3 regions of the Psychrobacillus sp. FSL H8-0484 genome follow, and region 2 is predicted to be linked to each of the others. Evidence: a T-box and tRNA genes for the amino acid it is inferred to sense, from the RefSeq annotation. Region 2 holds a T-box; the other regions hold tRNA genes.
What was found. A T-box is a leader RNA that pairs with one kind of tRNA and senses whether it is charged. The one in region 2 lies ahead of argS (arginine--tRNA ligase), so its partner is inferred to be a tRNA-Arg.
Positions count from the first base shown of each region.

Region 1: it encodes a tRNA-Arg, which carries the amino acid that the T-box ahead of argS (arginine--tRNA ligase) is inferred to sense. The anticodon was not compared.
Region 3: it encodes a tRNA-Arg, which carries the amino acid that the T-box ahead of argS (arginine--tRNA ligase) is inferred to sense. The anticodon was not compared.

Region 1 is NZ_JBBOSZ010000001.1:2,829,083-2,832,728, reverse strand. Features, by position in the region: gene MHH81_RS13775 (sigma 54-interacting transcriptional regulator) at 123-1,463, opposite strand; tRNA gene MHH81_RS13770 (tRNA-Arg) at 1,716-1,789, shown strand; gene MHH81_RS13765 (YitT family protein) at 1,972-2,550, shown strand; gene MHH81_RS13760 (amidohydrolase) at 2,698-3,646, shown strand, end outside.
Region 2 is NZ_JBBOSZ010000001.1:516,555-520,200, reverse strand. Features, by position in the region: gene MHH81_RS02505 (bifunctional metallophosphatase/5'-nucleotidase) at 1-493, opposite strand, end outside; gene MHH81_RS02500 (hypothetical protein) at 876-1,325, shown strand; gene MHH81_RS02495 (hypothetical protein) at 1,494-1,664, opposite strand; T-box leader at 1,774-1,972, shown strand; gene argS (arginine--tRNA ligase) at 2,017-3,646, shown strand, end outside.
Region 3 is NZ_JBBOSZ010000001.1:2,834,525-2,838,170, forward strand. Features, by position in the region: gene MHH81_RS13785 (ABC transporter permease) at 1-70, shown strand, start outside; gene MHH81_RS13790 (ABC transporter ATP-binding protein) at 72-914, shown strand; gene MHH81_RS13795 (aspartate aminotransferase family protein) at 974-2,293, shown strand; tRNA gene MHH81_RS13800 (tRNA-Arg) at 2,638-2,711, opposite strand; gene MHH81_RS13805 (metallophosphoesterase family protein) at 2,787-3,290, opposite strand; gene MHH81_RS13810 (XTP/dITP diphosphatase) at 3,299-3,646, opposite strand, start outside.

The DNA of each region.
Region 1 (3,646 bases), 2.3 Mb from region 2:
AATTTATTTGATTTTAAAATCTGAAGCTTCTGAGTAAGAATTGCCGTTCAGAGCGATGTACTTGGACTAGAGCCTCCTTTACTGACTGGTTAAATGCCATCAATCTTGCAGTTAAGTTGATATCATTCGATTTCATCTCCTAACGGTGCACTAGAGTATTTTTTTAGCTTACGAACGACGGAAGGTTGGCTAATTCCTAAAGCATGTGCCATCTCAGTAGTAGTCTTATAGCGTTTTTGCGTATTCAACATTACTTTCTTCTCAACAAACTCCAATATATGTGGTAATGTCTGCCCATCCAATTCAATACCAATTTGCTCTCCTTCAGAAGGTTGGTATTGTAATGGTAAGTCTTGAAGAGTAATGATATTAGTTTCACTTCCGATGACAAGCCGTTCCATCACATTTTTTAACTCTCGGAAGTTTCCTTTCCATTCAAGCTGAAGCAGATGGATGTAGACATCATCCGCTAATTTCTTCTTGTATTGATATTTTTCATTTAGTTCCTGCAAATAAAGAGAAATAGCTTTTTCGAGATCTTCAGGTCTTTCGCGTAATGGTTTTAGATATATCGATGCAATATGAAGTATGTAGAATAAGTCTTTTCGAAACTTCCCTTGGTTCACTATTTCATCTAATGGTGTCTCACTAACTGCAATGATTCGAGTATTTGTTTGATTGTTTAAAAGATGGAATAGTATTGATTGCGAAGCAAGAGACAGTTGGTCAATTTCTTTTAAAACAAGTGAACCACCTGAAGCAAGGGAGAGATAACCTTGTGAATTAGAGTCAGGGCGTCCAGTGAAAGCGGTTTCAATGATTGCGTCAGGTATAGTGCTGCAATTCACCTCTATAAATGCCCCTTCTCTTTGCCTGCTTTGTGAATGAATAAACTTTGCTAATGATGTTTTACCAACACCATGCTCTCCTTGAATGACAACAGAAGCATCGATACGTGCTACTTTAAGTGCTGTTTTTATCGCGTATGCGGAAGATTGACTTTCCATTATGGAACCGTCGATTTGAATATGCTGATCACGTAAATGAGCAAGCTCTTCTTTTACTTTGGACATTTCAGTTTCTAAATCTTGTAAATACTCTTTCATAACGATCAGTTCAGAAAGCTCGTAAGAATAACTAATTACGAATTCCACTTCACGCTTCTCATTGAAAAGTGGAATACCTGTAATTAACACTTTTCTACCTGATGGAGTCATTTGAACTGTCACGATTTTCTTTCTCTTATTCACCACTTCAGGAGTAATAGCTGGTGAGAAAATCCCTTGAGCTTGTAAGTCTAAAACGGACTTACCTAAAAGTTCTGAAGGAGACATTCCATAATGCTCGCCACTTATATGCGTAACTTTTATAATTTTTCCTTCTCGTGTAGTAATAATGATATCTTCGTCATGGGTATCCATGATTTCTTCATCTGTATTTGGAAGTAGGTGCATTGAATTCATAATTAACCTCCTTTTATTCATTCTTGTATAAAACTATACAATACTGAATAATCTTATTACAAGTAAAATTTAAAATATTCTTATAATTAAAGTTGTTTTATGAGCTCATAGTGCGATGAGATGGCGTTGGAGTAAACAAAAAAAAAAAAATGTAAAATAGGCTTGTAAAATATTGAATTTCCATTATAATATGAAAGTAGCTAATTTTGGTTGAGCACTTGTCAGTGCGTAGATTTGACCAAAAATACATAAGTCTCAGTAGCTCAGCTGGATAGAGCAACGCCCTTCTAAGGCGTCGGTCGGGAGTTCGAATCTCTCCTGGGACGTAAATAAAATAAGTAAAGAAAAGGCTGTACATGTTGTTAAACAACATGTACAGCCTTTTTTCTGTTTTCTTTTAAAGTATGTACATTATTCACTTTGGATAAATAGATAAATGGATTTTTATACATCTTGAGTTAGGTTATTTCATAAATTAAATACAGATCCAATTCTTGGAGGAATTTAAATGTATTTTGTGAAAAAAAGCATCGTCATTGTTATCGGTAGCATCCTTATATCTTTAGGGATAAATCTTTTTTTAGTTCCTTATAAGGTATTGGATGGGGGGATTATTGGAATTGGATTAATTTTAAATTATTTATGGGGTCTGAAAGCTGGACTTACAATTATAGTTTTAAGCATCCCTATATTTATTATTGCTTGGGTCTCTTATAGAGATTATTTCTATAATAGTTTACATGGCATGATTACATCTTCTCTTTTTATAGACTTCCTAAAAACAAATGACTCGCTATTTCCGATTAATCCTGTGTATAGCTCGATTCTAGGAGGGGTCTTAGTAGGAAGTGGTATAGGCTTAATGCTTCGATTTCGGACGAGTACAGGAGGTACGGATCTGATTGCGCAGTTCCTAAGTGATAAGACTGGTATAAATGTGGGGATACTCATTTTCTTCATTGATTCATTTGTAATATTGCTTGGAGGTATTTTATTATCGACCGATACATTGTTTCTCTCCGTTATTACAATTATGTTTGTTGCTCTTACAACTAGTTTATTTACTAGAAATGTAGTTCAAGCTTGAACAGTTTTTAATTGATGTAATTCCAATCGTTCTATTGATTTCGGTTTTTTCATATAATTTTCTCAAACACATAATAATTTTGAATATTTAAAATATTAACTTAAATATGGTGATAATACTTTAGAAATAAAAGGAGAGTAATTGACTTTGAAAACCATCTATATCAATGGAAATATATATACGATGAATCCTAACGAACCAATGGCACAATCTATTGTTACAAGTAATGAAAGAATTGTTGAGATAGGCAATGACGAAGATATGCTTCTTCAATGGGGGAGAAATGGAACAACAATTATTGATTTAGAAGGAAGAACCGTCCTTCCAGGTTTAATAGATAGTCACCTCCATATTTCGAGTGTAGGCATTAATTCGCAAGAGTTAGATCTTACTGGCGTAAATTCAAGAGATAAACTATTGGCTGCAGTTAGAGTAAAAGCAGCATCCATACATCCTGAAGAATGGATATTAGGTCGTGGATGGGATGAAAATATTTTTCCGGATAAACGAATTCCAACTATAGAAGAACTTGATTATGTTGCACCTTATTCTCCTCTTTTCTTGCCAAGAATATGCGGACATGCATTTTTGGTCAATAGTAGAGCGCTGGCTCAATGCGGATATCACTCCAATATGGCAATACCATACGGTGGTACTGTTGTCTTAGAACCTATTACAAAAAAACCTACCGGTCTGTTATTGGAGACCGCTTCAAATATTGTTACAAAACATATCCCTAAAAAGAATTACAATCAGTTAAAAAGTGCAGTAAAAATGGCACTCGATGACGCTGTTCGCCTCGGTTTAACGAGTATTCACACAAATGATCCGAATTATTTAGATGGTGCAAATCAAACTTATAAACTATTCGATGAGCTAGTTAACCAAGAAGGAATTGGTCCGAGAAGTAACCTTTTAATAGACTATACCTATTTGGACGAACTGAAAAGTTCTGGAATGTTTGCTGGCTATGGAAATAACAAGGTAATGATTGGAGCAATAAAGTTTTATGCGGATGGTGCTTTAGGAGGTCGTACAGCTCTTCTTTCAAAGACATACGAAGACGACCCAGGAAATTTCGGAAATGCCATGTATA
Region 2 (3,646 bases):
AAATATCGTATTTCCCTTCATTTCGTTTAATTTCTTCTATAATGGCTTCTTTATAATCCGTCATATAAATTCCAAGTCCATCATTAAATTCTCCCATATGAGGAGAGGATCCAGTAATTAGGATTCGGAGCCCATTTTTATTTAGAATAGCGCTTTTGAAAACACCATTAATCTCTGTTTTATTCTTTTTATATAAATTATTGCTAATGAAAGGAAAAGGACTTTTACCCGCCATATACTCAAGTGTTTCAATACCATTAAACATTTCATTGTTTCCTATAGTAAGCGCATCATAACTAATAGCTTCTAATAATTCAATCGCAGCTAATCCTCTTGTACCTTGTAGCTCGATGCTTTTGAAGTCGGCAAAATCTCCACCATCCAGAATAATTGTATCCTCATCTTTATGTTGCTTGATCAGCGTGGCAACTTTTGCGAAGTTTTCAAAATTACTATGTACGTCATTTGTATGTAGAATCTTTAATCTCATCATTACCTCCGAAAATTCTTCTATTTAATGCTCTCATTATATCATGTTCTGACAATTCTATTAAATCGAGTAAATAATACTTCAACAATCTGAAATTGAAAAATATTGCTTTCTTTGATACTAAACAGAAGCAAATTACAACAGGATTCGAAGACCACTTCATTATCGTTACAGAAGGTAAGAAACCTACCGTTGAAGGTGCTTACTACGACGCTAAATCAAAGAAGTGGAAATTCAAGAATATAAAATAAGTAACCCAAAATACTTCGATTAAGCAAATGCATAGTCGAAGTATTTTAATTATTCTTGTAAAAAGAACTGAACAATTAAGAATTTTTGTTATAATTACTTAGCATGTATTTAATTTTTTAGGGGGATTATGAGAATGGAGAACAACAAAATTTCAATGATGGATGCTTTTTTGATAGAAACCCTACGAAGCAATGGCGTTTCAAATGATGATATTCTTACAAAACTAGAACAAAATGATCTTAGAACGTGGGAAAATGAATATCCTAATAATAGATTCAGTGCACTTATCACATTGTTTAAAGAAGACAAAACTAAATTTAAGTCAATTTTATTGGACGGATACTCAGTGAAGTTCATTACTATGAACGGGCTTAAAAACTTATTGAAATTGAAGTACGATAAAATTGCTGAACGTGATTATCAGCTTCACGAAAACGGAATGGATTTTTTAGATATCGATGAGCAACAGCTTTCTTCTTTGAAACAACTTCTTTCAATTAACTGGATTATTCAAGAACAGCCACGGGAAAACAACAAGCCTACTTCAAAATTAGTTAATATTGTAGCTGCAGTTACAATTTAATCACTACCTGAAAATGTTCAATACATTTTCAGGTAGTTTTTTTTAATAGTATTACAGTTATTTTACAAGTGCCTGGCACCAAGACAACTTCAACACAATTCTGAATATGAATGAATGGGAAAACTCAATGTGTTGCTTCATGAATCCCCAGTTCAAGATCTTCCCTCATTATTTCTTTACTCTTGATGCAGCAGAATAATACTCCGCACGCAAAATATTATGAAAGATAGCCAAGCTCATAGGTGACCATTCCGGTGGTGCAAGTAAAATAGAGACACTAGCTTCTTTAATGACTGTTATGAAAACTAGTATCGATCCTGCAGCAATACCTGGAAGCATAAGAGGGCCAATAATCGTATAGTAACCGTAAGTGGCGTCGCACCTAAATTAATTGCAGCTTCTTCTATATAGAAATTGACATTAACTTTTCTATTTGGTACATTCAATTACAATATCTTAGATAAAGAGAGTAACAACATCGGAAAATCAAGCGAGCTAGGGATGGTGTAAGCCTAGTTAAGAAGAGTTGTGAACCGCACTTTAGAGATGCTTTTTATAATAAAGCCGGAGACTCACCGTTATGGAGAAAGTGGCCTAAAATAGGCAAATTGAGTGGTACCGCGGAAGTTCAAGCTTTCGTCTCATTTTTATAATGAGACGAGGGCTTTTTTATTTTTAGGGAGGAATTTAAATGAAGCAGACTGTTTTAAACATTCTTCAAAATTTCACTACGGAATTAATCGAGGAGCATATGATTGAGGTGCCTGCATATGCACATTTAGGAGACTATGCACTCCCCTGCTTTTCATTTGCAAAAAAACAAAGAAAGTCACCTAGTTTAATCGCGCAAGAACTCGCTACTAGTATCCAGGACGAAAACATTGAAAAAGTAGAAGCAGTTGGAGGTTATGTGAATATTTTCATGAAACGAACAAAATTTACGACATCTGTATTGAATACCATTTACAAGGAAGGAAATCAATATGGTTCTTCGAATGTAGGGGGCGGTGGTGTTGTTACAATTGATATGTCCTCACCAAACATTGCAAAGCCCTTTTCTATGGGGCATTTAAGATCCACTGTTATTGGAAATTCCATTGCTTTATTACACGAAAAAAATGGATACCAACCGATTAAAATTAATCATCTAGGTGACTGGGGTACACAATTTGGGAAATTGCTAGTAGCTTATCGATTATGGGGCGATGAAAAGAAAGTCCAAGCAGCTCCTATTCAATCATTACTATCTCTTTACATTCGTTTTCATGAGGAAGCTGAAATTGATGACACGCTAAATGACAAAGGAAGAGCCGCATTTAAATCGTTAGAAGACGGTGATTCCGAAGCTTTGGAGCTTTGGGAAGGCTTTCGAACAGAATCGTTAAAAGAATTTCAAAAAATATATGACCTACTTGGCGTAGCTTTTGATTCTTTTCAAGGCGAGGCTTATTATAATGACAAAATGGATCCAATTGTAGAAGAGTTACAACAAAAAAATCTCCTAATTGAATCGGATGGTGCACTTGTCGTTGATGTTGGCGAAAACATGCCTCCTTGTTTAATTAAAAAATCAGATGGTGCGACCTTATATGCGACAAGAGACATCACAGCTGCCATTCATAGAAAAAAGAACTATCATTTCGAAAAATCTTTGTATGTTGTCGGAAATGAACAAAGCTTACATTTTTCGCAATTAAAGATTGTATTGAATAAAATGGACTATGATTGGTCGGAAACTATGCATCATGTTCCTTTTGGATTGATATTGAAAGATGGAAAAAAATTATCCACTCGGAAAGGAAAAATTATTTTATTAGAAGAAGTGTTGAACGAGGCAATTCTACTAGCTGAAACAACGATAGAAGAAAAAAATCCTTTATTAGTTAATAAAAAAGAAGTAGCAAAAGAAGTAGGCGTCGGTGCAATCATCTTTAGTGATTTAAAACAACACCGGAAGCATGACATCGAATTTGACTTGAAAAAAATGCTCCAAACTGAGGGAGAAACGGGACCTTATATCCAATATACTTATGCAAGAGCATGTTCTATTTTAAGAAAAGTGCATGAAGTTGACATGTTTGAAGTTACAGACGTGAATAATTATGAGTGGGAAGTCATTAAATCACTACAACAATTTCCAAACATTATTAAACGTGCGACTGATGAGTTTGATCCATCTTTAGTAGCAAAATATGCGATTGATTTAGCACAATCATTCAACTCTTTTTACGGAAATGTTCAAGTAGTGAGTGATTCAAGCCAGTTACCTTATCGCATTACACTTGTCCAGTCCGTCGTTATTGTATTAGAAGAAGCATTAC
Region 3 (3,646 bases), 2.3 Mb from region 2:
TATTACAGATATTATTTTCAAATCCATTTACCGGGCTTCGTTTTCTTGGATGAGAAAGGATGGTTTTTAAGATGGTTTCACAAAAACTCGACACGAATACAGTATTAAACAATAAAGAAATAGTAATTCCTAAGATCATCGCACCAAAATTAGAAATTAAAGATGTAGGGAAAATATTTAAGACGAAATCTGGCGAAACAGTTGCTCTCGAAAAAACTTCATTTACCGTCAAGGACGGAGAGTTTGTGACCATATTAGGACCTTCAGGTTGTGGGAAGTCCACAATCTTGCGCATCGTAGCTGGATTAGAAGAATCAAATTCGGGGAAAGTTCTTTTAGATGGGCAAGAAATTAATGGCCCTGGACCTGATCGTGGAATGGTCTTTCAGTCCTACACCTTGTTTCCATGGTTAAATGTCAAAGATAATATTACGTTTGGTTTAAAACTAAAAGGTGTTAACCAAAAAGAACGAGACGATTTGGCTAGACATTATTTACAATTAATAGGTTTAGAAGGATTTGAGAAGCACTACCCTATTCAGTTGTCTGGTGGTATGAAACAACGGGTAGCTATTGCACGCGCTTTGGCAAACGATCCTAAAATTCTATTAATGGATGAACCTTTCGGAGCTCTTGATGCCCAAACTAGAACGATTATGCAAGAGGTACTGCTAAAAGCATGGGAAGACTCTAAAAAAACAATACTATTTATTACACACGATGTAGATGAATCTATCTTCTTAGCCGATTCCGTGTATGTGATGACAGCAAGACCTGGACGTCTAAAGAAAAAAATACCGATTACATTAGATAGACCGAGAGAATACAGTATGAAAAGTACTGTAGAATTCGGAAACTATAAAGAGGAATTATTATCTCTTATTCGAGAAGAAAGCTTGAAATCTATTAAATAAATGCACTCCCCTGCTTCATACTATTAAAAAATCGCAATACGACTATGGAGGTCAAGTGTATGGAAAACAAATGGGATCATCTTGTACAAAACATGCCGAATCGGTTAGCACCGAGTATGGCCAAGGATCACCCAAATTTACCCGTTGTGAAAGAAGAAGGATGTTACTACTTCGGTGTAGATGGAAAGAAATATCTAGATTTTACATCTGGCATTGCCGTAACAAATGTCGGTCATCGCCACCCAAAGGTTGTTCAAACTATTAAAGATGCTGCTGACGGTTTAATGCACGGCCCATCAGGAGTAATAATGTATGAATCTATTTTAAGATTAGCAGATGAACTTGCCGAGATTATGCCTGGTGATTTGGACTGCTTTTTCTTCGCTAATAGTGGAACAGAAGCAATAGAAGGTGCTCTTAAACTCGCGAAGTATGTGACAAAACGTCCATATGTGGTTTCATTTACTGGCGGTTTTCACGGGCGCTCATTAGGAGCGTTGGGTGTAACAACTTCTAAAAGTAAATATCGCAAATTTATGCAACCATCAGGCCTTACATATCAAATACCTTATGCAAATACGAAAGCATGCCCACCTGGTACGGATCCGGAGACTTATGTCATCGATAAATTAGAAGCAGATTTCGCTTCCTTATTTAGCCACCAAGTAACACCTGAAGAAGTGGCTTGCGTTATTCTAGAGCCTGTTCTTGGAGAAGGTGGCTATGTTGTTCCACCTAAAGGTTGGCTGAAAAAAGTGCGAGAAATATGTGATCGTCACCAGATTTTGCTTATATTTGATGAAGTCCAAACTGGATTTGGTAGAACGGGCGATTGGTTTGCTGCACAAACATTTGATGTTACCCCAGACATTATGGCAATAGCAAAAGGAATCGCATCTGGCCTACCTTTAAGTGCAACCGTTGCTTCTAATAAACTAATGAAACAATGGCCACTTGGTAGTCACGGTACAACGTTCGGTGGTAATCCAATTGCTTGTTCTGTCGCACTAACTACATTGGAAATAATGAAAGAAGAAAATCTATTAGAAAATACAAGACAAATGGGAAATTATGCAGTTCAGCAACTTGAAATGATTAAACAACGCCATAGTGTTATAGGAAGTATTCGTGCGGTCGGTTTAATGATTGGAATTGAAATTATTGATATTAAAACTGGTGGTCCTAACGGAGAAGGATTATTAAAAATTCTTGATTTAGCTCTTCAAAAAGGTGTTTTATTCTATCTATGCGGAAATCATGGTGAGGTTATTCGAATGATTCCACCATTAATTGTTACAAAAGAACAAATTGACGCAGGCTTACAAATGCTAGATGAAGCATTAACGGAGTATGAAGCATCGTTACTAAGCTTGAAGTAAGGTACACTCTCCTCTATCACAGTGAAATTAATTTCCTTTTAAAATTATCATAATTCTTTTTAAAGGAATGAATTCAAAATAACTAAATTTAAATAGTCAGACCACAGTCAGACCACACCATCGTGATCAACATTTTCATCTCTGACCGTATATGGCATTTTCTAATCGTATAGAAAAAAATGTGACCGAATAACAACTTTCTAGTCATTTCTTGCATTTGTGTAGTATCCATTCTTTTCTTGCATTGTTTTTAATGATTTTACGAAATAAAAAAATCCGCAAACATTGTTGTAACAACGTTTGCGGATTTTTTTCTTCTTTATTAGTTGTGATTTACTTCGATACGTCCCAGGAGAGATTCGAACTCCCGACCGACGCCTTAGAAGGGCGTTGCTCTATCCAGCTGAGCTACTGAGACAAGTACTCCCCCACCATACAGTTAGGAAAGACAAGATTTATTATATAACGATCACAAGTGAAAGTCAACCACATTTCAAATAAAGTTAAGATTTACTTGTTCTAATAGCTTATGTTCATCGGTATAGAATAGAACACTCCATGCATTCTCCAGTTTTTGAATGATTGCATAGCTTTTTTCTTTACGCCCTCGAGGCTTATGTAAGCTGCCTGGATTCACAAACAGGATGCCGTTTTGCAATTCTGCACCGAGTAAATGTGAATGACCAAAGCATACGATCGATGCTTGTACCTCTTGTGCTCGATAGTTAAGGGGCATAAGAGTTGATTTTACGTTATGCTTATGGCCATGAACCACAAATACTTTATTATTTGCTAAATCGAATAAAGCTTCATCCTCAAAAAGCTCATCAAAGTCACAATTTCCACGAACAATATGAATGGATGTACCTTCAAAATAAGCAGCATCTAATTCACTATCGCCACAATGGATAACCGCATCTACATCCTGGCAATGCTGAATTACTTGCTCCATCGTCTCTGTATCTCGGTGAGTATCGCTAAGTACTAATAATTTCATTCCCAGACCTACGCATCTTGTAGCAAGTCAGTTAAATTAGAAGCAAGCTGTTTGATCGCATTTCCTCGATGTGAAATAGCCCCTTTTTCTTCTCCTGAAAGCTCAGCCATCATCTTTTTCTCAGATGGAACATAAAATATTGGGTCATAACCGAAACCATTATTCCCTTTTCTTTCTGTAGCAATCATACCTTCACAAGTACCTCTTACAGTAAACGGCTCTTTCGTAGGAGAAGCCACAGCTATTGCACAAACAAATCTAGCAGATCGTTCTAAATCTTTCACATCTTTAAGTTCTTCTAACACTTTATCGATATTTGCTTCGTCGCTTTTCTCTTCGCCTGCGTATCTTGCAGA